DNA from 4 places in the Sutcliffiella sp. FSL R7-0096 genome. Region 1 is predicted to be linked to each of the others. Evidence: riboswitches for the same ligand, from Rfam matches in the RefSeq annotation. Region 1 holds a riboswitch; each other region holds the start of a gene.

Region 1 (7,496 bases):
TGATTTATAACCCAACCTCTGGACGTGAGTTATTTAAGAAGCACTTGCCAGAAGTGTTGGTTAGATTAGAAAAGGCTGGTTATGAGACATCATGCCACGCAACAACCGGACATGGAGATGCAACCGTAGCAGCGAGGCTTGCTGTGGAGCGCCGTTATGACCTGGTTGTGGCAGCTGGTGGAGACGGTACGATTAACGAGGTGGTCAACGGGCTTGCCGAACAAGAATACCGACCGCTGCTTGGTGTGATACCAGTCGGAACAACCAATGACTTTGCTAGAGCATTGGACCTTCCACGCGATGATATTTTAGGTTGTGTCGATGTCATTGCAACAGGGGTTCCGATGCCTGTTGATATTGGAAAAGCGAATGACCAGTACTTCATGAACATTGCCGGTGGCGGGAAAATGACCGAGCTATCCTATGAAGTACCGATTAAAATGAAAACGATGCTGGGACAGCTTGCCTACTACCTCAAGGGGATCGAGATGCTTCCTTCCATTCGTCCAACAAACGTAACGATTGAATACGACGGGAAGATTTTCGAAGGCGAAATCATGCTTTTCCTCGTTTCACTTTCCAATTCGGTTGGAGGATTCGAGAAACTCGCACCTGATTCCTGCATGAATGACGGCATGTTTGACATGATCATCCTTAAAAAGGCAAACATCGCCGACTTTATCCGGATTGCCTCATTGGCGCTTCGCGGCGAGCATGTGAAGGATCCGCTTGTCATCTACACCAAAGCCAATCGGGTAAAAGTAAACACGCACGAAAAAATGCAACTTAACCTGGATGGAGAATACGGTGGACTGCTTCCGGGCGAGTTCGTTAACCTATACCGTCATTTAGATGTAATAGTAGCTGAAAAGCGTAAAGAAATCGAAATGGCTAAATGCCAATAGAAATACATTCTAAAATGGTGCCAGACCCCCAAACATGGGATTCTAGCACCATTTTTATTTTCCTATAACGTAGACAAGGAAAAATATGTTAAGGTTTAAGAAGAAGTACGGGGTGTAAAGGGGGAAGTAGCTTGAAGAAAATAGGGGCTTTATTCTGTTTGTTATACCTGTTGACGGCTTGCAGTTTAGAAACACAAAAGGAAGCGGACCCAGTAATGGATATCTCGTCCCTCTCGCTTGGGATGGGGGAAAATGAGTATGGGACGGTTCAATATGTCCGCTACTCCATGATTCTTACATATAGTGAAAATCTAAAAATAAATGAAAAAACGTTGGAGCCTTTACTTGCAGGTTGGATTGAGGAGCGTATGCTTGACCATGAAATTGAGTTGGCGGATGAGATTGGTAACGGCCAGTTAAAGCTGGAAGGAAAAGTGACCTTTGATTCTAACGGCCTGACAAAACGAGATATTATTACCTATGAAAAAATAGAGGAAACCATCCAAGGAGTTATGTTTGAAACAAAAGCTGGAAAGATGTATCAAGCCGTGCTGGTGAAAGATGGAACGAAGCTTAAAAAAATCGGTAAATAAACGGAGTTGGATAGGACCAACTTCCTAAAATCGAAAAAATCCAAAAAAACTGTCAATATCATTGTTGACAATTCATATAAGTATGGTAGGATTAATTTTATTAAAAACAACACAAATGAAACGCTTATCTAGAGCGGCTGAGGGACTGGCCCGTTGAAGCCCGGCAACCTGCGAACAGCAAGGTGCCAATTCCAGCAAAATGGATACCCATTTTGGAAGATAAGGTGCAGGATACATACAATGCGCCTTTCCATAATGGAAGAGGCGTTTTTTATTTGGTGAAATGGAGGCGAGCCAACTGGCACAATCGGAATGGGATGATGTTGTAACTCACTTGGAAAGGATGCTGCAATCAATCAAATTTGGATCTATCACCCTTGTCGTACAGGATGGAAAAGTCATTCAGATAGAAAAAAATGAGAAGGTTCGCCTTCAGAAAAAATAAATATTGCCAGAATACAGTTGGTGATTGGAGCAAAGGGCGAAGACTCCTTCGGGAGGTAGCGCTTAGTGGAGACCCCGCAGGCTTGCCGAGGAGGCTCCACAAGCGCCCCCAGGAAAGCGTAACCCGTTGCGTAAATCACCAACGTGTTTAATGACATTTTAAAAATCAAATAAGCGCTGACCAGACAAACTGGAGGCGGTCTTTTTACATGATGCTTAGCTCGCATGCACAAGCACATATGTAAAGGGGCTGCCTTTTTTCGTTGGGAAAGAAAGGAGCAACAAGAAGATGAACCAGAAAATAACGTATGAAAGTTGGAAGGAGATATCAACAGACTTTGAGGTACATGATCCTTCAAAAGGCGCAAATGCCGTCTTGGAATGGGCTTATCAGGCCTATTCATCAGATGATATCATCTATGCCTCAAGCTTTGGGGCCGAGGCGGTGGTCCTGATCGACCTGATTCAAAGAGTAAAACCGGATGCCCATATTGTGTTTTTAGATACAGATCTGCATTTTCCGGAAACCTATAAGGTCATTGAACAGATAGAAAGTAGATTCCCGGAATTGCAAATCGAAAAAAGGAAGCCAGCGCTAACCTTGGAAGAACAAGCATCAGCGCATGGCACGGCCCTTTGGAAAAGAGATCCTAGCCTCTGCTGCCACATTCGCAAGGTGGAACCGCTAAAAGAAGCGCTCACGCCAAGGAAGGCATGGATATCCGGTCTCAGAAGGGAGCAGTCACCAACCCGGGCCAACACAAACTTCCTGAATCGTGATGATAAGTTCAAAAATATTAAAATCTGTCCGCTCATCCATTGGACATGGGAGGATGTTTGGGATCACATCCGTATCAGGAGGCTTCCTTATAACGAGCTCCATGACCAAGGATATCCAAGCATCGGCTGCTTTCCCTGTACACAGGCAGTCGGCGCAGCCGGAGATTCCCGCGCTGGCCGTTGGGCGGGGAGTGGCAAGACGGAGTGCGGACTGCATACAAACTAAGGTTGTCTGGGAAGTGAAGGAGGAAAAAGCATGTTAGTTACGATGGCCGTCATCGTTGGTCTATTTTTCGCCATGAATATAGGGGCGAGCGGTGCGGCGGCATCCATGGGTATCGCCTATGGATCAGGAGTTGTCAAAAGAAATCTTGCCTTGGTTCTGTGCGGGATTGCGGTATTCTTTGGGGCATGGCTTGGCGGGGGCGAGGTCGTCAAGACGATGGGAAGTGGGATTGTGCCGCAAAGCACCTTTACCGTTGCCATTGCACTGATTGTGATTGCATCTGCGGCTCTATCTTTATTTTTAGCGAATGTGTTTGGCATCCCGCTTTCCACGAGTGAAGTGACGGTCGGTGCAGTCGTCGGTGCCGGAATCGTCTATCAATCTGTCTTTGTCGGAAAGCTCGCCTGGATTGTTTCGTTCTGGCTTTTGACCCCTGTCCTTGCATTCTTGCTTGCAATCGGGGCCACCTGGGTGCTGAAACATAGAGTGATAGATCGGTGGGTTAAATCATCCCGGGCCGTTCCGATATTGTCGGTGCTTGTCGTGGTGATGGGGGTGTTCGAGGCATTCTCGGCAGGGATGAACAATGTAGCTAATGCGGTGGGACCTCTTGTCGGGGCAGGCATCATGAGCACCGGACAAGGAATTCTCTGGGGAGGATTGTTTGTTGCACTTGGCGCACTATTGCTCGGCCAGCGCGTCATGGAAACGAACGGAAAGAAGATTACCAAGCTACGGTTGGAGGAAGGGTGCGTGATTTCGGGCACTGGAGCCGGGATTGTTACGGTGGCCTCAGTGTTTGGAATCCCGGTGCCCCTGACACAGATCACAACGTCTTCGATTATCGGAATCGGCTTTGTGAAGCAAGGGCGTTCGGTTTTGAAGAAGGACATTGTCGTACAGCTGCTCGTTGTGTGGGTGGTATCGCCGGTGTTGTCGATGGTGCTTTCCTATACACTGATTCACTTATTGATCGAGCGGAATGTGTATCCGGTGATTGCGATGATCGGGGTGTTGGTATCGGTGTTCGGGGTGAAGTTTTTGATGCAGCGCTCGGGAGTTGGATCGGGGACGGCGGTTGTGTCGACAGGGAGTAAGGAGTGAGGGGCGGTTGCCGGAAGCTTTTGGCTCGAAGGTGGTGCTTCGGGTGGGACGAAATGTACAAATGTCTGAAGTTTTGGCGAACTTGTCCAAAGATTTGCTGAACTTGTCCGAAATTTCCTCCAACTTGTCCGAAGATTGGCCAAGATTGTCCGAACCAATTTTTCAAGTGTCCGAACACCCAGGTAAACTTGTCCGAACCACGCAATTTGTTGTCCAAACCGCATAGAAAAAAGTACAGAACTTGTCCGAACAAGCGCAATAGTTGTCCGAACGATTTTTTACAGGCAAAAAACACAAGATTTTCTAATTGATTTCATTTAAAAACCAAAATCCATTCAAAAAAGAGAGGTAACCAAAAATGACCCTACCAAAACCACACGGCGGCACACTTGTGCAAGCCTACCAACCAAACTATGACACGACCAATCTAACAAAAGAAATCCAAATAGACGCAATCGCACTTAGTGACTTGGAACTCATCGGAGTCGGGCTTTTCAGTCCGCTCACAGGCTTCCTTAACAAATCCGACTACCAATCTGTCGTCGAAAACCTCCGACTCCGAAACGGCACGGTCTGGTCGGTCCCTGTCACACTGCCCGTCACAAAAGAAGTAGCAAGCACCTTACAACAAGGGGAAACCTATAAGCTTACCCACCAACAGACCACATATGGAGTCATCACCGTTTCGGAATGGTACGAACCGGATCTCCATAAAGAGGCTCATGAAGTATACAAAACGGAGGAACTCGCACATCCCGGGGTCAAGCGGTTATTCGAACGGGGCGACATATACGTGGCGGGGGAAATCAAGCTAACCAAAAAACCAGACAAAGGGGTAGCCCAGGATGTCTGGATCGAGCCAAAAGAAACCCGTGAACTTTTCCAACAAAAAGGCTGGAAAACGGTCGTCGGCTTCCAAACGAGAAATCCTGTCCACCGCGCTCACGAATACATTCAGAAAGCGGCGCTCGAAACAGTGGATGGACTATTCCTTAATCCACTCGTAGGCGAGACAAAATTAGATGATATTCCAGCCGACGTCAGGCTAAGGAGCTACCGGGTGCTTCTTGAAAACTACTATCCAACAGATCGTGTCCAACTTGCAGTCTACCCAGCAGCCATGCGCTATGCCGGACCAAGGGAGGCAATCTTCCATGCCATCGCCAGAAAGAACTTCGGCTGCACCCATTTTATTGTTGGACGTGACCACGCTGGGGTTGGCGATTACTACGGCACCTATGATGCGCAGCATATTTTCCAACAGTTCACAGAAGAGGAGCTTGGTATCAAGCCATTGTTTTTCGAGCATAGCTTCTATTGCACCAAATGCGAGGGCATGGCCTCTGATAAAACATGCCCGCACCCTAAGGAAGACAGGGTCATTTTATCAGGAACGAAGGTGAGGGAGTTGCTGAGAGCCGGGGAACTGCCACCGTCCACCTTCAGCCGAAAAGAAGTCATCGAAGTCCTGATCGACGGTTTACAACAACAGAAATCAGCTGCCGTATAAGGGGGAAATAAAAAAATGAGCTCAAAAGCGACAAACATCACTTGGCATGAACAGACCATCACAAAAGAGGAGCGCCGTGCACAGAATGGGCATGGCAGCTGCGTCCTCTGGTTCACCGGACTCTCGGGATCTGGTAAATCGACCATTGCAAACGCAGTCTCCACGGAACTATACCGCCAAAGTATTAACGAGTATGTGCTGGATGGAGACAATGTCCGCCATGGACTCAACAAGGACCTAGGATTTTCAGACGCGGACCGGAATGAAAACATTCGACGCATCGGTGAGGTGGCAAAACTTTTCGTAGATAGCGGAAAGATTGTCACCACTGCATTCATCTCACCGTTCCGATCTGACAGGGATCAAGTGAGGGCGTTGTTTGAGGAAGGTGAGTTCATTGAAGTGTTCGTGGACTGCCCGTTGGAGGAATGTGAAAAAAGAGATCCGAAAGAGCTGTACAAAAAAGCAAGACGCGGGGAAATAAAGGACTTCACCGGCATTGATTCCCCGTACGAAGAGCCGCCCCAAGCGGAACTCACGATACATTCCAATAAGCTGACGGTGGAAGAAGCCGTCAACACGATACTCAAATACTTAAGAGATCAAAAGATTATTTAAAAGGGGGAAACACTCATGGCATATATAAAGCATTGGGCCGACAACGAAAAGCTCAACAAGACGGAAAAAGCAAAACTGGAGAAGGATGGCCTCAGGATCCTTGATGACATCCCGCACTACGCCAAGAATGGATTTGATTCCATCCCTAAAGATCAGTGGGACCTATTCAAATGGGCAGGACTTTACCTGCAACGACCGAAAGAGGACGGCTACTTCATGATGCGGGTTAATGTGCCATCCGGTATCCTAACCAAGCCTCAAGTGGAAGCGTTGGCAGGGATTGCGCGCGATTATGGCAGGGGCGTTTTTGACATCACCACAAGGCAGGCGATTCAATTCCACTGGTTGGAAATCGAACAGATTCCGGACATCTTCAACCGCTTGGAAGCGGTGGGGCTATCAAGTGCAGGGGCGTGTGGGGACATCACTCGTACCATAGTCGGCAATCCGATCGCCGGCCTTGATCCAGACGAGCTTTTTGATACAACGGACATTGTAAAAGAAGTCTATGATTTCTTCCAGAAGAATGAGGACTTCTCTAACCTGCCGCGAAAATACAAGATGTCCATCAGCGCCAATACGAAAAATGCATCGAATGCGGAAATCAACTGTGTTTCCTTTACACCGGCGACTAAGACGATAGATGGAGAGGAAAAGCATGGTTTTCATCTTAAAGTTGGTGGAGGGCTCTCCTCCAGGCCATTTCTGGCAGAGACGATTGATGTGTTTGTGGAACCGGAAAAGACGCTTGAAATCGCGATTGCGGTCACCACGATCTTCCGTGATTTCGGTTACCGGGAGAAGCGCCATCTTGCACGCCTGAAGTTTTTGATTGCTGATTGGGGACCGGAAAAATTTAAGGAGAAGCTGCTAGAGTACACCGGCCCACTACCTTCCAAAGGCGAAGAGCCGAAAGAGGAGTGGAATGCAGGCTACTTCTACGGCATCCATGACCAGAAGCAGGAGGGATTGAAGTTCCTCGGCTTCAACGTACCGGTCGGACGCTTAGATTCCGAAGAAGTGTTCGAGCTTGCGAGAATATCGGAAAAATACGGAAATGGGGAGATTAGAACCTGTAACTCTCAGAATCTCATCATCCCGAACATTCCAGCTGAAAATGTGGAAACGTTGCTCAAGGAACCGATTTTTGAACGCATTTCCATCAATCCGAACTCCTTCCTCGGCCATGCGGTTTCCTGCACCGGAATCGAGTACTGCAACCTGGCCTTGGTGGAGACGAAGGAGCGCATGCGATTGATTGCGGAGGAACTGGATCAGCGCATAAGCTTGGATGTCCCTATCCGAACCCATATGGT
Region 2 (7,496 bases), 200 kb from region 1:
TCTGGCATCGCCGCATGGGACATTTTCGCCGGGAAGGAGAGGATTGATTCCACTGCCCCTAAGCTAACGGCAAATACGGGGATCTCCACCTCACCGACAAATTTCCGGAGGTCTCCTTCACTGTGTAGCTCAAAAGAAAGAACGGCACCTGGTCCCTGAGCCTGCCTGTGTTGAAGCGTGAAACCGGGATGGGTCGTCAATCCTGGAAAATAGACATTCTTTACAGCAGGATGCTTTTCTAGGTAACTAGCAATCTTGTAGGCTGACTTTTGTGACTGTTCGAGCCTGACATGCAACGTCTTGAGTCCTCTTAAGACGAGCCAAGCATCTTGGACACCAAGTACGGCCCCGAAGGAATTTTGCAAAAAGGCTAAACGATCCGCAAGTACGGGATCCTTTGCCACCGCAAGTCCTGCCACCACATCACTATGTCCGGATAGGAACTTGGTGGCACTGTGAAGGACAAGGTCCGCGCCAAGCTCCAGGGGCTTTTGCAGTGCCGGTGTCAGGAAGGTGTTATCAACAAACGTCCAGGCTCCCGTGGATTTGGCAAGTGTGGATATCGCCGTGATGTCCGTCACTTTTAACAAAGGATTAGATGGTGTCTCCACGTAGAAAAGCTTGGTGTTGGCTTGAATGGCTGCTTTCACTTTATCCAAGTCCGTCATATCCACAAAAGTATGCTCCACTCCATAGCGGGTCAGCACCTCTGAAACCATCCGGTAAGTACCACCATAAACGTCTTCTGAGATCAATACGTGATCCCCTTGTGAGAGAAGGAGGAAAGCAGTCGAAATCGCCGCCATCCCGGATGAAAAGGCAAAACCTCTTGTTCCTTCTTCCAGCTGGGCGATCGTTTCCTCGAGGGCCTCCCGGGTCGGATTGGCAGAACGGCCATAATCATATTTGCCAAAGGAATCGATATCTGATTGATGGAAGGTGGAAGCATGTTGAATGGGCACGCTGACAGCACCATTGCTCTTGTCTACCTTGTGGCGATTGTGCAACAGCTTCGTTTGAAAAGAATGGCTCACGATAGGACCTCCTTTTGGATGGAAGCAGCCTTTAGCGCCGCCTCTAAGTCTTCAATCAAGTCTTCTGCGTCTTCAATGCCGACCGAAAAGCGCAACAGCCTGTTGCAAACACCGGTCTCGATGCGGATTTTTTCCGGGATGTCCGCATGTGTCTGGGTGGCAGGGTACGTGATGAAGCTTTCTACGCCGCCGAGGCTTTCGGCAAAAGTGATGAGGTTGAGGTTCTGGAGCAACGGGTTCACCCATGCCTCATCTTGGATTCGGAAGGAGAGCATCCCGCCCCTTCCCGGATACAGCACATCTGTGATGGCATCGTGTTGTCTCAAGTAATCAGCAATTCGCTTCGCATTCTTTTCGTGCCGTTCCATGCGAAGGGAGAGAGTCTTCATCCCGCGAATCAATAGCCACGAATCGAATGGACTCAGCACGGCGCCAGCTGCGTTATGGTGGAGGGAGAGTGATTCACAAAGCTCCGCGCCTTTTGCGACAATGAGTCCTGCGAGCACATCATTATGCCCGCCAAGGTATTTGGTGGCGCTATGAATGACGATGTCTGCGCCTAATGTTATGGGGTTTAATAGAACAGGAGTGTAGAACGTATTGTCAACGATCAAAAGGATTCCGTGAGCTTTCGCAAGCTGGGAAACGGCTTCAAGATCTGTTTCTACCATCAGGGGATTGGTTGGAGTCTCCACAAAAATGGCCTTCGTCTGTGGAGTGATTGCGTCTTCGATACGTGAAAGATCGGTCGTGTCCACATAGCTACAACACAGTCCCCATTTCTTATAGCCTTCTTCAAAAAGACGGTATGTGCCGCCGTACAAATCCTTACATACGATAAGATGGTCACCGGTCTTGAAAAGGGAAAGGATCGTCAAAATCGCAGCCATGCCGGAGCTACAGGCAAACCCTTGGTCGCCGCCCTCGAGGTCTGCAATCGCTTTTTCCAACACATGTCGCGTCGGATTTCCGGTTCTTGTGTAGTCATAACCTGTTGATTGCCCAATCCCTTCGTGTCGATAGGCAGTGGAGAAATAAACAGGCGGATTGACGGTTCCAGTGGCAGTTTCTGAGCGGTTTCCAATTTGCGCAAGCTTCGTTTCCGTTTTATACATGATAAAGGCCTCCTATATTTGCAAGTGACGACTTTCTATAGGCAGAGTGGATGGGGATTCAGTCTTCCAAGGTGTGAGACTCCGGCGGGAGAAGCGTGTCAAGGGTGGCCCCGCATAAGCTGAGGAAGCTCACAAGACCGCCCGCGGAAGCGAACACCTAGAACGGAAAGCAACAGGGGAGCTTCAGAGATAAGAAAAGGCCGAGAATAAAAAGAAAAAGCCTTCTATAAGAAGAAGACTTTTCTATCAAAAGTTCATTCTTCTCATCTCTGCAAGCATCACAGCTTGCTGGAATTAGCACCTTTTCAACGTCCGATCTAACGGGCGCTGCTGGTTGCTGAGGTGTCTTCGGGCCATTCCCTCAACCTCTCTGGATAAGAAAGTTCACTATTTAATTATCTGAACAATTTAATTATTTTACTAATTTACAACAGGTAAGGGGGAAATGCAATGTTTTTTTCTGAATGATTTAATTTTATGCGGTAAAGGGGTGGGGTAGAAGTTGCAAGTATGGAATTTTTGTAAATGATTAATACGTTTGATGAAAATTACTTTGTATAGTAGATCTTTCAACTAATCCCTTCACAATAACGCTTAATTCCTTCGTTAACTTGTTCAATTCCCTCACAACGACTGCCATTCCTATAGATTTGGTGTCATGGAGGAATTTCAAAAAATTAATCCCTTCACAAGAGAGAGAAATCCCTTCATAAGTGGAAAGAATTCCGTCATATCTCCTCTTAATCCCATCATAACGCAAAAAAATCCCTTCACATGAAAAGGAGGGCCCAATTGTAGCTTGAAAAATCCGTTACTTTAATAACGGAAGAGGGAAAACATAAATATGTCATAAAATGGTCAATCCCAAAAGAAGAAATTCAAACGGGCATGTTATATAATGTTAACTATAAAGTATGTGAAGTTTTTCACTAACTAAACTATTCCATCCGATTTTCACTTACAGAAAAGAGGGGTTTTAACGATATGACTGATTTAAAAACGATCGCAAAATCACATAGAGGCACAAGAATGACGCTAATCCTAATCGCCATCCTGACAGGGGCGACGGTCATCGGGCAGGCGTATTTCTTTGTCACCATCGTCGATCGCGTGTTCCTAAGGGGCCACACGTTCCAAGAGATCCTCCCATTCCTTGGGGGGCTTCTTGCGGTATTGGCTGCAAGAGCGGCATTGGCCTATTGGAGCGGTCTCACCGGCGTGAAGCTTGCTGCCAAAGTAAAACGCGATTTCCGGATTGCCTTGCTCCGTAAATTTTCTAATAGCCCGGTTCAAGCTTCCCTAAAAGGTCAATCTGGCCAAAAGGTGAGCGTCATGATGGATGCGGTGGATGAAATTGATCCGTATTTCAGCAGGTATGTGCCACAGGTCATCCAATCGAGCATCATCCCGATCATGATCTTGATTGCTGCATTCAGCCAGCATGTAAATACAGGGTTGATCATCTTGGTCACAGCACCGTTCATTCCGATTTTCATGATTGTCGTAGGCTTGAAAACGAAGAAGAAATCAGAAGAGCAGATGGATAAACTGAACGCATTTTCCGGAACGTTCCTTGATACCTTGCAGGGGCTGACGACGTTGAAGCTGTTCGGTCGCTCTGCCAAGCAACAAGAAACAATTGAAAGCAGTAGCTTAAGCTTCCGTGATGCGACGATGGAAGTGTTGAGAATCGCATTTCTATCTTCCTTGATGCTTGAGTTCATTTCGATGCTTGCCATCGGATTGATCGCGCTTGAGGTAGGATTACAGCTTGTTGTTTTTGAAAATGTGACGTTCTTTACTGCTTTTTTCGTATTGGTATTGGCACCTGAGTTCTACCTTTACCTGAAGGAGCTTGGAAGCGCCTTTCATACAGGGCGCGGAAGCATGGGAGCAGCGAAAAAAGTGACAGATGAGCTCGCAGAAGAGGAGGCACCTATGGAATGGGGAGACGAATCCCTAACAACAGAGGACGGTCCGCCTTCTATCCAATTGAAAAACCTGGGCTTCCGTTATGGGGAACAAGGCTTTGCCATAAATAATTTATCAGTGGATATTCCGCCCTATACGCAGCTTGCCTTGATTGGTCGAAGTGGTGCGGGAAAATCAACATTGCTCAACCTGATGGCAGGGTTGATCCGCCCGACAGAAGGCGAAGTGCTGGTGGATGGAAAACCATTATTTGAATATGAGGAAAAAGGATGGTTTGACCGTGTGAGCTATATCTCGCAGAATCCTTATCTTTTTTCCGGAACAATAGCAGAGAACATCGCTATCGGTGGAAAAGCGGAAGCGACACAAGCGGAAATAAAAGCCGCTGCGGAGAAAGCGGGAATCCTGACGTTAATAGAATCTTTACCTGAAGGCTTCCAAACGAGGATCGGAGAAGCGGGAAGAGGATTATCCGGAGGGGAGAAGCAGCGATTAGCGTTGGCACGGGCCTTTTTGAAAAAGCCGTCGGTTATCCTGTTCGATGAACCAACAACAGGACTCGATCTGCAGACAGAGCGGATATTGCAAGCTTCCATGAAGGAACTGGCCAAAACGTCGACTGTCATTACCGTTGCACACAGACTGCATACGATCAAAAAAGCGGACTCCATTTTACTGCTCGAATCAGGTGAATTAATCGCCCGAGGAAAACATGAAGAGCTGGTCGAAGCAGTACCGGCTTACCGTGAAATGGTGTCTGCCCAGCAAGGAGGGAGCGCAGGATGAGAGAATTAGCACATGTTGTGAAACTGGTCATGTTGGAAAAGAAAGACATACTCCTGTCCATTTTGCTCGGATTCTCTGCAGGGATTACGGCTGTGGGGCTGTTTGCCTCTAGTGGTTACCTCATTTCCAAGGCGGCACTTGCTCCACCGATCTATACGTTGACGGTGATGATTGCGGTATTGAAGCTTTTCGGTTTTGCGAGGGCATTCAGCCGCTACGGCGAGAGACTATACTCGCATAGGGCGACCTTTACAATATTAAGTAATCTACGCGTTTCTTTTTATAAAAAAATAGAGCCCCTTGCGCCACAGATTTTTCAGAAGTATCGCAGCGGCGATTTGCTTGCACGGATTGTGGGGGACGTGGAGAGCTTGCAGAATTTCTTTCTTCGCGTATTTTATCCACCGATTGTGCTAGTGCTCATCTTTTTAAGTACGATATTTTTCATTTCGTTTTTCTCTGTGTATTTAGCAGTAGTGATGTTGATCGGACTGATTTTGACAGGCTTTGTGGTACCGGCTATCTTTGCGGTAGGACAACGTCGATTGCAAAATCGTGTCAGGGAAGAGCGAGGGTCGCTTTCTACAGAGGTGACGGAGCTACTTTACGGATTCCGGGATTTGAAAATCTATCAGCAACTGGAAGGTAAGGAAAAGTTGCTTGCCGATGCTGCAGGTTCTTATGTGGCGGAGCAAGAGCGAGAAGGGAAACAGGCGATGTTCAATCAATCGGTGAACACGTTTATCACGTTGCTTGTTTCATGGACCTTGCTTGCACTTGGAGCCTATCTGACGGTGGAAGGACAGTTTGATGGGCTGTTCCTTGCGATGCTTGTGATGATCTCCTTGACTGTATTTGAAAATGCCGCGCCGATGGCGGTTTTCCCTAATCATTATGAAGATAGCAGACGGGCTGCAGCAAGGCTGAATGATGTGGTGAGTGTGGAATCGCCAGCCAGGGACGCAACTTTGGGATCAAAGATGGACTTACCAGCAAATAAGGCGTTTTCCTTCCAAATGAGAGATGTTAACTTCCGTTTTCCGGGAGAATCCCGCCTGACATTGGACGGGGTGAGTATCAACTTGCCTGAAGGATCCAAAACGGCAATCGTCGGTCCAAGCGGATCCGGTAAATCTACGTTATTACAGCTGCTGTTGAAAATCTATGACGCGGAGAAAGGGATTGTTTCACTGGATGAGTGGGATTATGCTGCAGTGGAGCAGGAGGACCTGTGGAGCAAAGCGAATGTCGTCATGCAGGAAAACCACTTTTTCTACGGCACGATCAGGGAGAATCTAGCTCTTGCCAAGGATGGACTGGGCGATGAGGAGATGCTGGAGGCGTTGGGCGCAGTGAAGCTTGACGGGTTCTCTTTGGATGATGAGGTGTTGGAAAAAGGGGAGAATCTTTCCGGTGGAGAGAAACAACGCCTAGCGATAGCACGTTCGTTGCTGAAGGCAGAACGCTTGTGGTTGCTGGATGAGCCGACCTCCTCCGTGGATGCTGTGACAGAAGCGACGATTTTGGAGGAGCTTTTTGAAAAAGCGGCAGATGATACATTGGTGCTCGTAAGTCATCGATTGACTGGCCTGGAGAAGATGGATCGGATCATTGTCATGGAGAATGGCCGTGTTGTGGAGGCAGGCACGTTTGATGAATTGATGAAGGCGCAAGGTTATTTTTATGAGATGAAAGAGATTGAGAAGAGTGTGTTTATGTAAGTTGGGGGCTTTGTTTTGATCTGGCCGTCTGGGGAGAATTGCTGATCCTTGGACGGCTATATTTTATATTGGATGGGGGCGAAGGGGCTGGTTGGGATTGGCGGAAAAATGAAATGTCCGAAGTTTTTCTGATCTTGTCCGAAGATTTGGCGGAGTTGTCCGAAGATTCGAGAAAGTTGTCCAAAGTTTTGGGATTCTTGTCCGAACCAAATTTTCAATTGTCCAAACGCCGCCCACTCTTGTCCGAACAAGCTATGGCAAATGTCCGAACCCCCATCCCAAAAGCATATTAAGTGTACGAACCCATGAAATAGTTGTCCGAATGCTTTTTCACAATCTTAAAATCCCACAAATCCCCCCAATATCAGCATAATACAAACATTCAAAAGACTAATTTGCCAAAAACCCTTCATAAAAAACATGCCCGGGGAGCTACAACACCCCAGATTTTACCCGACCTCAAAAAAGCAGCCCCATCAAAGGGCTGCCCTCATCAAACCATTAATCATCCCACTCTACATACAACACTTTTCCTGTAATGGCATCAATATAGACCGTTACATCTTCATCGTCGCCATTTTGAAAGTTTTCAATTTCCACTTCATACACAAGCTTTCCGTTTTCGCGTTCTAGTTCAATATCTTCGAGCTTGCCCGGTACTTCCTTCTTTGCGATGCCTATGGCCTCACCGATGGAGATCACGGCTTCATTCGCTCCAGCGTCCTCAGCCTTCCCGTTTCCACCAGTAGTGGATGCTTTTTTACCCCTACGCTCATCTCTTTCTTCCTTGATGATCTCGCCATTCGAGGCATCCACCTTGAAATCAAACTCGTATTCATCGTTTTTCACTTCGATTTCATAAACAAGACGCCCATTCTCGCGATCTTTCTCGGCTTCCTTGATAACGC
Region 3 (7,496 bases), 2.3 Mb from region 1:
GTGGACACTTGTTTCGGCTGATGGTGTTTTAATTCCCAATGCTTGGATGATTTCCTTAGATTTGCTTTTCTGTGCTTTTTTATCAAGGAAATGCAGAGCCTTCGTGAATGCGTGAAGATTGGCGGAAATCAAATTAGCTTGTACGGATTCATGGAGGATGAGACCTTCTTTTCTCCTTTCTTCTGGAACAAATGCCAGTCCGTTTTGTACCGCAATGTGAGGGCTTTTTACTTTAATCGTATTTCCTTTGATTCTTATGGTCCCTGTCGTTTTAGATGATCCAAACAATGCCTTGCACAGCTCCGTTTTTCCCGCTCCAACAAGTCCAGCTATCCCAACAACTTCCCCTGCTTTTACATGGAGGCTTACATCTTTTACTATAGTTTGGTCGCTGAATCCTTCTACTTCTAGCAGAGTCTCACCTATGGTTGGATTGTATTCCGGAAACTGCTGCTCCAGTTTCTGACCGAGCATCCACTCGACTATCTTTTCCGGTGTCAGGTTTGCCACCATATCCCGGTTTACCACTTGTCCATTTCTCATAATGGTTATTTCATCACAGATTTTCACAATTTCAGGAATCCGGTGGGAGATGAAGATGATCCCCACCCCTTCCTCTTTCAATCTCTTGATGACGGAAAACAGTTTTTCTGTCTCCCTGTTGCTAAGAGGTGCTGTTGGTTCATCTAAAATCAAAAACTTACAATCTGTTGAAATGGCTCTTGCTAAGAGGACAGTTTGCTTCTCCGCTAATGTCAGCGAGCTTACCAGCCGTTTGGTAGAGATATTACTATTCAACTTCTCCAATTGTGCGGCTGCTTTCTTATGTACATTTTTCCAATGGATCCACTGCTTGCTACCAGCGTGCTGCACCGTCTCTTGCAACATGATATTTTCTGCAACTGTGAGAGTTGGTATTAACGCCGCATCCACTTCCTGATAAACGATTTGCATTCCTGCTTGTTGGGAGTCAGTTGGATTAGAAATTGAAAGTTGCTTTCCTCCGAGTTTGATTTCCCCGCTAAAATGATCGTACGCTCCAGACAGCACTTTCATCAACGTCGATTTCCCAGCACCATTGGCGCCGATTAAGGCATGCACACGCCCAGGTTTTGCGGTAAATGTCACCTGGTCCAGTGCTTTCACCCCAGGAAATTCTATGGATATATCTATCATTTCAAGTATTGTGTTTGTCATTCTGCTCCCCCTTTCTTTAAACATACAAACACTCCCTCCTGATGAAGAGAGTGTAGTCTATTATTTTTTGTAATGCTCTTTCAATGTGTTCATCCACTCTTCTAGAAAAGCGTCCGACTCTCCCCAACCCTCCACAACAGATGAGAGGTTGCCCATGTTTACGGCTTCGCTTGATTTTTGTAGCTCTTCTTGAGAGATTAAGGAAGCTTCCAAGTCATAAGTTTGCGGAGTTTCTTCGTCGGCAAGTTTTTTTGCTAGCAATCTAAGGTTTACCGCACCAATCAATTTCGGGTCCACAGCGGCAGTGTATTTCCACGGACTTCCTTCCGTACCGATTTCCTGTAGGTCCGCATTGGAAACATCAATGCCGTAAATCTTGATTTCTTCTCTGCCAGCCTCTTTCAACGCACGCGCTGCTCCAACTGCGAATGCATCCCATGTGGCAAAGATTGCATCAATGCTTCCTTTAGGGTGCTTGTTCAACATTGCCGCAACCGCGTTCTGTGTTTGAACGGAAGTATCTGCCGCAGCAACTCCAAAGCGTTCCACTTCGTTCAGACCTGGATTATTGTCTAACGTTTCTTTGTACACATTGTTACGTCGAACCATTGGCGGGAATCCGTCTACCCACAGATACACCACATTTGCTTCCCCGTTGAAATCGTTAACGAGTTGGTCAAGTGCTAATTTTGCCAGCTCCTCATCATCTTGAGAAGTTAATGTAACTCCTTCAATGTTTGCAAGATCTCCATTGGAATCGAATGTCACCACTTCTTTGCCACTGTCGACAAGCTGCTGGACACCTTCCACTGTTGCCGCATCATCACCGTGTGAAATAATCACCCCGTCATAATCTTGGTTAACAGTCTGATTAATTGCATCATGGAATTTGGCACTGTCACCATTTGCAGTGAATACATCCACTGTAAACCCAAGGGACTCCCCTTCCTCTTTCGCTCCAGCTAAAAATTGAGCCGTATGATCATCCCCGCCAATTTTTCGGATTACCTTAATTTTTGCACCTTCTCCATTTGCAAACTGTTCTGGTACATTTTCAATCGGCCCCTTTGGCTTACTGCTTGCAGCAGTGTCACCTCCACCACTGCACCCTGTCAATAATAAAGTCGCTGTTGTTAATGCCACTATTCCTTTTTTTATAAAGTTTCTGCTCATAATTTCCGCTCTCCTTTTTTTGCTTTATTGCTTTAATAAAATAAAAAAACCTCTCCAAGAAAGAGAGGTTTGAGCGCTAAATGAAATCAAATAGACTTGTCCCTCTCTTATCTTTCAAAACATCACTGTTTTGCAGGATTTAGCACCAATTCCAAATGGAACGGTTGCTGGGCGTCATAGGGCCAGTCCCTCTGCCACTCTTGATAAGAGATCGAAATATTTAGTTTATTAAAAGAATTAAGTATTACTTTACTGCCTTAAAGGAGAAGTGTCAATGGTTTTTTTTATATTTTTTAATGGATATTAAAAGTAGCAGGTATTTTGTAAATTAATGTCCACCATCTTCCCCTCCGTCTTCACTGTCTTCTCCACTATCACTATCTGCTTCCTCAGTATTCTCAAAAAAATCATTAATCTTATCAACTATGCCTTGCTTATGAGGATTGTCTGTATTCATATGGTGAGCATGGATAAAACTCTCTATAGTGAAAATTTGTACCGCCTCTTGTTTACGCCTACCAATAAAGAAAAAATAAATACTAATGATCATTAATATTAACAATACAAATATGATTGACAGCCATACAATTGTACTCAATATTCTGCCCCCTTATTTTCCAAATAGGGAAAAAGATAAAGACTAGTTATTTCATTAAGAGAAATGGATTACCAAAGAGGTAATTACGATAATATATGTGCCAGGCTGTCTTAATAGTAAACAAAATGGTAATTTAATGTGGAACAAGCCCGATTGGTTTTCACTTCTCGTTCCAATCTTCATGACATAGACGTGCTCATAAGGCTGATGAGGACCTCTTTCTTACCACCTTCACGAAACTGACGTCCTCATAAGGTCGATGAAGACCTCTCTCTTCACATTTCTACCAAACCGACGTCCTCATAAGGTTGATGAAGACCTCTTTCTTCACATTTCTACCAAACCGACGTCCTCATAAGGTTGATGAAGACCTCTTTCTTCTCCTCATCACCAAACTGACGTCTTCATAAGGCCAATGAGGACCTCCCTCTTTCCTTCCTTACCAAACTGACGTTCTCATAGGGTTGATGAAGACCTCTCACATTAGATTTTATCGAATCAGAGGTCTTCATCATCATCGCCGCCTAGAAAATTCGTTACCTTCCTCCTACCTAAAACTCTTCTCCTACCAAAAAAGAAAAGCCCCACCCAAATTGGTGAGGCTTTCCCAGCATATATTATTTCGCTACCACATAAACACGAGTTTCATAAGGCTTCAATGTCAGCTCAGACACATCTTCATGTGCAGCAACTTCATAGTTTTGAAGACGAAGGTCTGCAGAATCCACCTCAAGGCCATCAAGCTCTACATTTACTTCTTCTTCACTCAAGTTACATAATACAACCGCCACTTTGTTATCAAGTGTTCTTGTATAACCGTAAACTTGTGTATCATCTTCAAGAATCAGATTATATTCACCATAGACAAATACCTCTTCTTCTTTACGGATTTTGATCATGTCGCGATAAAAGCTTAATACGGAATCCGGGTCATTCCATTGCTTCTCCACATTGATGGTTTTGTAGTTTTCATTCACGCCCATCCATGGAGTGCCCGTTGTGAACCCTCCGTTTGACTCGTCGTTCCATTGCATTGGAGTACGGGAGTTGTCACGGCCTTTAGCCCAGATGATTTCCATCACTTTTTGAGCTTGCTCCTCTCCTTTAGCACTCTCAATGTCATAAAGATTTTTCATTCCAACATCATCATAATCGTTAATGCTGTCAAACTTCACATTCGTCATCCCAAGTTCTTGACCTTGGTAGATGAAAGGAGTTCCTTGCATTAAGAAATACAATGCACCAAGGGATTTTGCACTTTCTACTAGGTATTCTGTATCGTTACCCCATGTAGAAACAGAACGAGCTTGGTCATGGTTTTCAAGGAATAAAGCATTCCATCCATTTCCTTCCAAACCTTTTTGCCATTTCGTCAATGTCTTTTTCAGTTGAAGAAGGTCTACTCCGCCTTCTGTTCCTTTTTCCCAAAGACCAAGATGTTCAAATTGGAAGATCATATTAAACTTCCCGTTCTCTTCGCCAACCCACTCATCTGCTTGGTTCAGCTTCACACCATTTGCTTCCCCGACAGTCATGATGTCGTAGCGCGCAAACGTTTGCTCTTTCAATTCCTCAAGATGCTTTTGAATACCTTCTACATTCATCATGTAATCAAAAGATGGAACATAATCTAATCCTTTTGGATTAGGCAGATCTGGGAATCCAGGCTCTTTTTTGATATGAGAAATAGCATCCACACGGAATCCGTCAATCCCTTTATCCAACCACCAGTTGATCATATCGTACAAGGCAAAGCGAACGTCTTTATTTTCCCAGTTTAAGTCTGGCTGTTCTGTAGCAAAGATATGCATGTAATACTGGCCAGTCTTCTCATCCAGCTTCCAAGCTGGACCATTGAAAATACTTTCCCAGTTGTTTGGCTCCTTGCCGTCTTTCCCATCTTTCCAAATGTACCAATCGCGTTTTGGATTGTCCTTAGAAGATGCTGATTCAATGAACCATTCATGCTGATCAGAAGTATGATTGATTACCAAATCAATGATAAGCTTCATGTCGCGGTTATGCACTTCTTCTAGTAACTCATCGAAATCCGCCATGTTCCCGAAGTCTTCCATGATATCTTGATAATCACTGATATCGTAGCCATTATCCACATTCGGAGACTTATACATCGGACAGATCCAAATAACATCTATACCCATATCTTTTAAATAATCTAGTTTAGAAATAACTCCTCGTAAATCACCAATACCGTCCCCATTGGAATCCATGAAACTTCTAGGATATACCTGATAGGCAACTGCTTCTTTCCACCATATCTTTTTCAATCATGATACACTCCCTTATTAACTACACTCTACTATGATAACGGTTGCATTTTATTGCGTAACCGTTTGCACAAATCTTTAAAAAAATATAACCTGGAATAATTCCACTACTTTACTATACCATCTTTTTCACTAATTTCAACTTAAATTCTGATTTTGTTTTATTCATGAAATGAACGTAGATGGTAACACTAACTGTTAGGAATATTTTAGGAGGTTTCGAACCATGAAATATTTATGGATTTGTTTGCTAGTCATCATGATTATATTCACCCCTAACGCTACTTTTGCCGCAGCAAATGACCAACCAACAGCAGCTTTTACAAGATACCACTCGTTATGGCTCTTTGATGGCAAAGAGGAGAGAGCCATACATGAAAACATTAATGTAGGGAATTTCAGCTGGTCTTTTGATGGGAAATGGCTCGTTTATGAAGCAAGACAGATAGATAAAGAATCAGAAGAACCAGAGATATGGTTATATAACACAGAAACCAACAGTTCCACTAAGCTCAAAATCGCTGGTCATGATCCCCTATGGAACCCGGTTGACCATACGTTTGCATTCTTGACTGGATCCATCCTGTGTGTAGTGGAGCTCTCTTCCGGTACGCCGATTATTCATCAACTTACTGGAGGTGTATCTAATTTTACTTGGGACGGGAATGGAGTCAATTTAATTGCTTCAGCAAGTGCGGCATTATTTCCTGACGGATGGAGCCACCCTAGACTTTACGAAGTTCATTGGGGTATAGAAAAAGAAGAGCATGAAATGGATGTAAAAGTCACCCCTCTCCACACCATTGGATCTCCCCTGAAGTATGATGACATCTCTATACTATCGGTGGATGTAGAAAACTTTTCCTGGTCACATGATGGGAAAAGCTTAGCAATGGTGGTCGCGCCGACTGCTTCGTGGTCTGCAGACAGCAACATGCTCAGTGTGTATGTGAAAGAAAACAAACTTTTCATACCACTTGGGGAGATCTTGCTTGATCCCAATTGGATAAAATGGGCGCCAACCAAACCTCTTCTAGCCTCTATTCAGGGTGGTGGTCGCATGACAGCCGGCGTCAAAAACAAAGTTCTAACGACTAGCACCATAATTCCTAATTATAAAAAGACACATACGCCAAAAGGGTATGCGGATGTAGACTTCGACTGGGTGGATGATGAAAGAATTGTGGTGGCACGGGGACGAGAAACCAGTGAGAGTTCGAAAGAATTTAAGTCGTCATTGTATTTGGTGGCGTTGAAGGAAAAAGAAGCTGTGAAGATTTCTGAACCACCAGTGGGTTCTTCTGATCGTGAGCCTGTAGTGTTGAATAAAGGCACTTCGTTGGCTTGGGTTCGGGAAGATGCAGATGGAAGAAGGCATATTTGGTGGAGTAAGTCAGATGGTACGGACGGACGTATGCTTGTGGAGAATGTGTTTAATGTGGTTTGGTTTGGTAAGTAGGGTGGTTGTTTTTAGGGTGAGTTTTGTGATGGGTTACTTAAGATAAGTAGGAGCTGTGGAGTTACATTGTTCGGCATGCTTATTTACCTCTATTTTTATGAAAGACGGGTTCAAACAGTGCATTTTTGGGGTGCTAAAAAGGTTCGGACAATTATCGGGTGGGTTTGGACATTTTCCAGGTAGAAAAATAGAGTGTTCGGACAATTGGATAAGGATATTCGGACAAGAATTTCCAAGGTCTGGACATTTCAAAATTTGGTTCGGACATTTGTGGCCAATCTTCGGACAAGATCGCAAAATCTTTGGACAACTTTTCAAAAACTTCGGACAAGTCCAGCAAATCTTTGGACATTTACTTAATTCAGCCTTAAACGTCACCACCGAACATAAAAAAGAAAAAATCCCGCCACCAAAGCGGGATTTTCACTTTCTCTAAAATTACGCTCTTGAAACGTAAGAAGCGTCAGTTGTATTGATGATCAATACGTCTCCTTCATTTACGAAGAACGGTACGTTAACTGTCACACCAGTTTCCATAACTGCTGGCTTAGATCCGCCGGAAGCTGTGTCGCCTTTGATTCCAGGCTCTGTTTCAGCTACTTTTAGTTCTACTGTATTTGGAAGCTCGACACCAAGCGTCTCACTTTGGTACATCATGATGGCAACTTCCATGTTTTCTTTCAAGAACTTCAATTCGTATTCGATTTGAGCTGATGGAAGTTCCAGCTGGTCATAGGATTCGTTGTCCATGAATACGTGCATGTCTCCATTTGCATAAAGG
Region 4 (7,496 bases), 540 kb from region 1:
CCGGTTGGTTAACGCACTATGGATGTGCAAGGTGATGAAACCTACTTCCCCAACCGGGACAGAGATTCCAAGCTTCTCATTTAACCACTCGACAATCTCTAGTGCCACCGTGTATTCCTTTGGATAGGCAAGCTCCGTTTCGGTCAGGAAAGGATTTTTGATATCGAGTCCCTGCTGAATTCTTTTTACGGCAAAATAAAGATGGTCCGTCAATCCAACATGGATATGTTCATTCAACCGAACCTCAAAACGTTTTTCAATTCTCTCTATACATTCATTCATCAAACCGATGAATGATTCATCTACATAATTTAGTAATTGTTTGTATTGTTGCTGCTCTTCCTGGTCGCGAAGCACGAAAAACTTCTCCGCACTCTCTACGGAGATATCTTCTCCGGTACGTTTTCCGAAACCGATTCCTTTTCCTGTCAGGATCACTTCATTGTACTCCGGGTGGGCAGCAATCAACACATTGTTATTCAGGACTTTCTTTACACGCATGACCATTCCTCCGGTGTATCTAAAACTGCAATATATACTAAATTACGCTACAGAGGGGTAAGAGTCAAGCGAGCAATTCTTCCAGATTTTCAATTCAAATAAACACTAATCCATATTCCATTTTACACTGTTAGGAAGGTAAGTAGTTTTCATTGCAAAAAGCTCTTGTCTGAAAGAGTGTTACCATTCACTAGTAAAAAGTCGGCAATTGGACTTTTTACAGCATAGTAACACTAATATAGGCATGAAAGCTGGTTTGATCAGTCAGGAAAAGAGCACAACAGCAAGGAATATAACGGTTTGTTAATAAATGCGAAGAAGCAACAAAATATGCGAGAACAGCCTTGCGATAAAAAAATAAAAAACTCGGAGCATATTACTGCTCCGAGTTTTCCCTTATTTATTCGTCGCTTTCCTCACCCTGTCTTGTGTTTTGGAAAGGTAGTGTTTCCCAGAAGCTTGTATCAACAGTGTTGATTGACCCATCAGCAATTGCTCTTACCGTAGAATCAAGCGTGTTAACCGTTTGCTTAATCAAATACCCATTACTCTTCTGTCCAAGAACCGCAGTAGGATTTGTATGGTCGGACATGCCCCGCATTTCGAATAGCAGTGTCGCGATATCATACCTGGAAGCTATTCCATTTCGTCCGATATTATCTGTATTACCTCCAGAATACTTTCCAAGATGCCCCCAACCTTTTGACTCGATTTCATGGAACACCACTGCCCCTAGCTGCTTGGACTGTTCCACTACAGCTGGATCAACATTAGGGCTTGTTGGGTATAGGATAGATCCGGACACAAGCTTCCCGTCACGTTCACTCTGCGTTCCTTGATGGTGCAAGTCGATTAAATAGTCAATGTCATATTTCTCAAAAACATTTGTATGGAGTGCACGTGCCTCAGGCTGCATCGCTTCTACTGATTTATCATGCTCTCGGTTTAAATCATAGTTATTAGCATTTGCTCGCGTTAAATGACGATCCCCGTCTGCAATGTAATTATCTGTTGAAAAGTTCACATCACCCATCGCGCCGTCCGCATTCAGCATTGGAATAACAAGGATATTGACATGATCCAATACGGATTGATTTTTTCCGGTTCCGAGGTGTTTAATAAATTCCATGGCCCCTTCTGTAGTCAGCTGCTCATTTCCATGTTGTTGAGTCAAAAACAGAATGGTGGGATTCTCCTCATTTTTAACGAATTTGGCCATATAAATATCTCGGCCTTTTACCGTTTCTCCAATAACTTCAAGTTCCATCGCCTGCTGCCTTGCTTCTTGTTTTTGTAAGTATTCCACTAACTCATCATATGTAGTAAGGATGGAAGTCTGAATAGACTCATTGCCGTTGTAATTAGGACCGTTTCCGACCGCACTTGTCGGAAGAGTTCCTGTTGTTAACGTACCAATCGTCATTACACCTGTTAAAGATAACGCTAATACCGTTTTACTGATCTTTTTCATAATTTCCTCCTTAGTTAAATTATTTCGTAATCCTACATATTTAGATTAAATTTTATCGAATAATCTGTAAATAAGGATAAACTCCTTTCTTTTTTTGACAAAACTTTTGTAAGAGGCAAGGAATTAAGCAGAAAGCCCTATAAGAAAAGCAGTTAAAAAAGGTACGTTCTACTCACTTAAGAACGCTTCCCCTGTCATCAACTCATACAGAACAGCCGAATGATCTACACCCAGTTTCATGTACATCCCTTCCCCTTCTCTGACAAGCTCAAGCCCATCACCAAGAGGCGTCACCCAAACAGCATAATTTGAACCGTTCAACGTAAATCGGTACTCTGGAGGTGTGGCCATTTGCACCTCTATTCCTTCTTGCCACACTTTATTCTCAAAAAAGCTTTCCAGTCTTTCAAAATCCTCTTGTGTTTCCAAAATATTTATTGTTACGTATCCAATATCCGCTCGTTTCTCCACCTTGATAGGCTTAGTTGAAACTGCCTTTTCCATCTTGGAAACCCATGCTTGATTAGACCCATGCACCTCTTCGATGGTCTTACCGTCCAGTGAGTAAACCCCACCTACTAAAGCTTGACTTGCATGAGGTAATGACCAACCACCAACCACCTCATTATCTATTACAAACACAGTAGCTTTGGTTTTCCCTTTGTTATACATATCATCCAATGGATGGTTGCTAATCATAAAGCTGACCGTCACTATATCCTTATTCAGGAACTGTGTCACCTCACCAGTCTGGACACCCAAAATTTGTCTTGTCGGCAACTCCTCAAGCTGTGATGTAAGGAACTGGATTTCCCCTTCCCCCTTATTGGAAACAACGGAGTACCCCATTCCTTCAAGATGTTGTTTTGCTATTTCAACGTCACTACTCAGCTTCTGACTACAACCACTCACAACAACTATTAACATTATAAGTATAAATTTATAAGCTTTTATTCTATCCACCTCCTACTAATAAGACGTTTAATATATTCTTAGGTTTCACTTTGTCTCATTAAAATTGTAATAATATGTTAACAATAGTTCAGGACAGTAAACATAAAATCAGCACCAGCATATAGCCAGTGCTTTTCATTTTATTTACAAAATGTAAAATCGTAAATTCAATAGTCTTTGTTATCTTGAAATTCATCTATAAACTCTCCAACATGCTCACTCATCTCTTTTGCATTTGTCCAATGCAAATAATGATGGCCATCTAACGGTACAATTTTACTTTTCACTACATTTGTTAATTGCTCTTCATAAAAGGTTATAGTAGATCTTCCAGCCGGATTTACCTTTTCGTCCTTCGGTGTAAAAATCATTACTGGTATATCGGACGGAAACGTCATGTTAATTGTTTTGGCGATATTATTACTAATCTCATTTGCTTCCATGATGATATTTTTATTGTAGCCATTCCAGACAGTTAGAGTTTTCGTTATTTCTAGGTTATTAGCTGAATACGTCCCTTCTTCTGTCAATGGTAAAAAATCCTCCTCATTTCCAGCTACCACTATCCTTGCAATCCCACTCGGCGGAATCGCCCTAAGGAAACCTGGCATAGTAGGAACCGGTACATCAAAATATTCCACCGCCGCTGGAAGTGTTGGATCAATACCCACGATCGCTTCAACCTCTTCAGGATATGTATTTGCATAGTACGTACTATAGATTCCGCCAATAGAATGAGGCATCAGAATATATGGGCCTTCAATTTTCGCTTCCTGCAACGCTGTCCTTACTTCTTCCAACACATTTTCTACCGTTCTATCCTTATCAGTCTTCCCACTCCATCCATAACCAAACGGCTCTACGACTACTACTTTATTACTCTTGCTCAACTCATTCATAAGTGGCTCAAAATCCAGTACTGGCGCTGAAGTTCCTAATCCAGGAAGTAGAACAATAGTATTTGCTCCCTCACCTTCAACATGTACATGCATACGGTTACCATCCACTTCCACCAGTTGTCCTGTAGCTTCAAACTTGTTCTTTTCGAAGAGAACCATTACATGATGAAACGCCACCCACAATACAACCATACTTATTAAGCCTACTGATATATACTTCAATATTTTGCGGAAACTGAATCTCTTCTTAGTGTTCATCTTTTCCTCTACTTTCTTTTATAAAAGTTACATTCATTACCTATACGAAGTAGACATTAAATTAGTTCCACAGTTTAATCCAATTCCCGACTCTAGTTTTATCTGCTTTCAAATTCTAATTCGTCTATAATCTCTACCGCTTTCAAAACAGCCCATTCTCCTATCAGTAAATCAGGAAGTGCATCTTGGGACAAGGGTCCCCATGTGTGCTTCTTTTCAGAAATGGGTAAATGATTCTCATAACTTGTTTTTGAAGGAGTGAGATAAATGAATAGGAACATAGAGAAGGTTGCCATTATTACTGGTGGGTCCTCCGGAATTGGCAGGGCAAGTGCAATCAGACTCGCCAAAAGTGGTGTAAAGGTAGCGATACTTGATTTGAAGGAAGAGGATGCCGAACAGCTCAGACAGGAAATAGCGGAAGCCGGTGGAGAAGCGATGGCACTCCAGACTGATGTTTCCGATACCAAAGATCTTGAGGCAAGCTTCAAGCAGGTGCTCGATCGCTGGGGACAGCTTGATATCGTCTTTGCAAATGCAGGGATAAATGGGAAAGTGGCACCTATTGAAGATCTTGATGAAGAAGATTGGAATCAGACCCTGAACACCAATCTAAAAAGTACATTCCTGACCGTAAAGCATGCAATTCCCCATATGAAAGCCCAAGGTGGCAGTATCATCATCACCAGCTCCATCAATGGTACAAGAACCTTCCGTGGTTTCGGAATGTCCGCTTACAGTTCCTCCAAAGCAGGACAAGTTGCTTTTGGAAAGATGGCGGCGCTTGAATTGGCAAAATATCATATTCGGGTCAATATAATCTGTCCAGGGGCGATAGAAACGAATATCGAAAAAAACACCTTCCCAGAGGAAGAGGAACTCAAAAAAATCAAGATTCCCATTGAGTATCCCGATAGCTCCCACCCCTTAGAGCATCAACCAGGCAAGCCGGAACAGGTTGCAGACCTCATTTCTTTTTTGGCCTCAGATTCTTCCAGTCATATTACTGGCAGCCAAATCTTTATTGATGGAGCAGAATCCCTCCTCTAGAGTCTTTGCAAGTAAAAAAGGTGAGCCACATGCTTACCTTTTTTACTTGCAATCTATTGATTTACACTGCCAGGTGGTACATCTTTCTCTTCCTGCCCTATCGCTTCCATTCCAATTTGCTCTTGTACATCAAATTGCACCTTTTTATCAGCCAATTGTTCAGTAGCAAGTTTTAAATCAGGCTGGATATTGTTATTTTTAGCAGATTGCTCATTCCAATCTTTCAATACCTTCACCTCCACTGAATCATATTCCTAAGTATGTGTTAGAATATCTTATTTTATAAGGATTGGGATAAGGTTTTCCAAACAATGGTCCATCCAATGACCTATTTCTTTCCCACTCTGCATGATGCTAAAATAGCTATTGGTAAACTATTTGAGTCAAGGGGCTTTATATGTTAATTAAGAATAAGAGTACTGATATAATAATTCAGAGATAAGTACATGCTACACCTTAAGTTCCTTCTAATATTTTTTATTTTTCAAAAAAACGTTGACATCCATTCACAACCGTTATAAACTTATCATCATTCAAATAAAAACTTATTTTCTTATCCAGAGAGGTGGAGGGAACGGCCCTGTGAAACCTCGGCAACAGGCTTTTTATAAAGCACTGTGCCAATTCCTTTCAAGCAATCATGCTTGGAAAGATAAGAAGAGCATAAGCATGCACGGGCGCTAACCTCTTCTTACTTGCTAAGAAGAGGTTTTTTGTATTCTAAACCCGAGTTTTCCAATTGAATAAATTTAGTTTTCTTATCCAGAGAGGTGGAGGGACTGGCCCTGTGAAACCTCGGCAACAGGCTTTCTTGTGAAGCACTGTGCCAATTCCATCAAGCATTAACGCTTGAAAGATAAGAAAGAGCATCTACATAGCGATGTCCTTTTCTTGTCTTTCCAAGAAAAGGGCATTTTTATTTTCCAATAAGGAGGAAACATCATGATCACATTCAAGAACGTCAAAAAGGTCTACAAAAGTGGCGAGCAGGAAGTACATGCGCTAGATGGCATCGACTTGAGCATTGAAGAAGGCGAGATTTACGGAGTCATCGGATTCAGCGGTGCCGGAAAGAGCTCTCTCCTTCGTTGTGTGAATCTGCTAGAGAGACCAACATCAGGGAAAGTTCTCGTCGGTGGAGTAGATCTTTCAAAACTATCACCCAAAAATTTAAGAAATGCTAAAAGAAAGATTGGAATGGTCTTTCAACACTTTAACTTACTTAACTCGAAAACGGTATATGAAAACGTAGCAATGCCCCTTCTTATCAGTAATGTTAAAAAAGCGGACATCCAAACAAGAGTCGAGGAGCTTCTCGACTTTGTAGGGCTTGGTGATAAGAAGGATAACTATCCTGACCAACTTTCTGGTGGGCAGAAGCAACGAGTCGGAATTGCCAGGGCATTGGCCACGAGACCTTCCGTCCTGCTATGTGATGAAGCGACATCAGCCCTTGATCCACAAACAACAAGCTCCATCCTTCAGCTTTTGAAAAAGATAAACCTGGAATACAAAATCACCATCCTGATGATCACCCATGAGATGTCAGTCATCCGGGATATTTGCGATAAAGTGGCTGTCATTGAAAAAGGCAAAATCATTGAACACGGTTCGGTTTTTGACCTATTTTCCAATCCTAAGACCTCAACTGCACGGAACTTCGTCAGTTCTGTCTTGAATGATAAGTTGCCTTCATCGATTAGGGATCTAGTTAGTCAAAAAGATGATCACCAAGGAATTTACCGAATCAACTTTGTCGGTGCTTCAGCTGGCCAGCCCTTCCTGTCCCAGGTGGCTAAGAAGTTCCATGTGGATGTGAATGTCCTTTTCGGAAACATTACCGAACTGCAAGGTGTTCCCTTTGGAAACCTGGTTGTGGAGTTAAAAGGGGAACCTTCCGAAATCAAACGCGCTTTATTTTTCATACAACAAGAAAAAGTATTAGTGAAAGAGGTGAATGCACATGCGAGTTAGTTCCGATCAAATTATTGACGCCTTATTAGAAACCTTATCGATGGTCAGCTTTTCCCTACTATTCTCCGTACTGATTGGCTTACCACTTGGTGTGCTGTTAGTTGTGACGAGAAAGGGACATATTCTAGAAAACAATGTACTATTTAACTTTTTAAATCCAATAATCAACGTTTTACGTTCGATACCTTTCATCATTTTACTCGTAGCGATCATCCCGCTTACGAGACTGATAGTGGGAACCTCCATTGGAACCGCCGCCGCAACCGTACCGCTCATCTTTTATGCGGCACCATATTTTGCAAGATTAGTAGAAAATTCGTTGTTGGAAGTGGAACCAGGTGTACTTGAAGCCGCAGAGGCGATGGGGGCTACACCAAGACAGATCATTT

The links. Region 1 has a riboswitch for S-adenosylmethionine ahead of MKY77_RS02945 (YezD family protein). Riboswitches for the same ligand answer to the same signal wherever they lie in the genome.
Region 2: linked by a shared signal. The riboswitch ahead of MKY77_RS01960 (methionine biosynthesis PLP-dependent protein) and the one ahead of MKY77_RS02945 (YezD family protein) in region 1 are both predicted to bind S-adenosylmethionine.
Region 3: linked by a shared signal. The riboswitch ahead of MKY77_RS15980 (sugar ABC transporter substrate-binding protein) and the one ahead of MKY77_RS02945 (YezD family protein) in region 1 are both predicted to bind S-adenosylmethionine.
Region 4: linked by a shared signal. The riboswitch ahead of MKY77_RS05550 (methionine ABC transporter ATP-binding protein) and the one ahead of MKY77_RS02945 (YezD family protein) in region 1 are both predicted to bind S-adenosylmethionine.

Annotation. Positions count from the first base shown of each region.
Region 1 is NZ_CP152003.1:545,421-552,916, forward strand. Features, by position in the region: gene MKY77_RS02935 (diacylglycerol kinase) at 1-905, shown strand, start outside; gene MKY77_RS02940 (hypothetical protein) at 1,037-1,498, shown strand; SAM riboswitch class I at 1,620-1,724, shown strand; gene MKY77_RS02945 (YezD family protein) at 1,782-1,943, shown strand; gene MKY77_RS02950 (phosphoadenylyl-sulfate reductase) at 2,232-2,948, shown strand; gene MKY77_RS02955 (inorganic phosphate transporter) at 2,979-4,052, shown strand; gene MKY77_RS02960 (hypothetical protein) at 4,096-4,278, shown strand; gene sat (sulfate adenylyltransferase) at 4,411-5,562, shown strand; gene cysC (adenylyl-sulfate kinase) at 5,578-6,180, shown strand; gene MKY77_RS02975 (nitrite/sulfite reductase) at 6,196-7,496, shown strand, end outside.
Region 2 is NZ_CP152003.1:347,002-354,497, forward strand. Features, by position in the region: gene metC (cystathionine beta-lyase) at 1-1,034, opposite strand, end outside; gene MKY77_RS01960 (methionine biosynthesis PLP-dependent protein) at 1,031-2,149, opposite strand; SAM riboswitch class I at 2,410-2,530, opposite strand; gene cydD (thiol reductant ABC exporter subunit CydD) at 3,134-4,867, shown strand; gene cydC (thiol reductant ABC exporter subunit CydC) at 4,864-6,588, shown strand; gene MKY77_RS01975 (PepSY domain-containing protein) at 7,090-7,496, opposite strand, start outside.
Region 3 is NZ_CP152003.1:3,109,439-3,116,934, forward strand. Features, by position in the region: gene MKY77_RS15975 (sugar ABC transporter ATP-binding protein) at 1-1,197, opposite strand, end outside; gene MKY77_RS15980 (sugar ABC transporter substrate-binding protein) at 1,258-2,370, opposite strand; SAM riboswitch class I at 2,475-2,580, opposite strand; gene MKY77_RS15985 (hypothetical protein) at 2,699-2,968, opposite strand; gene MKY77_RS15990 (alpha-glucosidase) at 3,586-5,256, opposite strand; gene MKY77_RS15995 (hypothetical protein) at 5,483-6,715, shown strand; gene efp (elongation factor P) at 7,154-7,496, opposite strand, start outside.
Region 4 is NZ_CP152003.1:1,085,777-1,093,272, reverse strand. Features, by position in the region: gene MKY77_RS05580 (transcription antiterminator) at 1-501, opposite strand, end outside; gene MKY77_RS05575 (M14 family zinc carboxypeptidase) at 902-1,972, opposite strand; gene MKY77_RS05570 (hypothetical protein) at 2,141-2,899, opposite strand; gene MKY77_RS05565 (alpha/beta hydrolase) at 3,094-4,083, opposite strand; gene MKY77_RS05560 (SDR family NAD(P)-dependent oxidoreductase) at 4,351-5,133, shown strand; gene MKY77_RS05555 (hypothetical protein) at 5,187-5,360, opposite strand; SAM riboswitch class I at 5,684-5,792, shown strand; SAM riboswitch class I at 5,889-5,996, shown strand; gene MKY77_RS05550 (methionine ABC transporter ATP-binding protein) at 6,076-7,107, shown strand; gene MKY77_RS05545 (methionine ABC transporter permease) at 7,097-7,496, shown strand, end outside.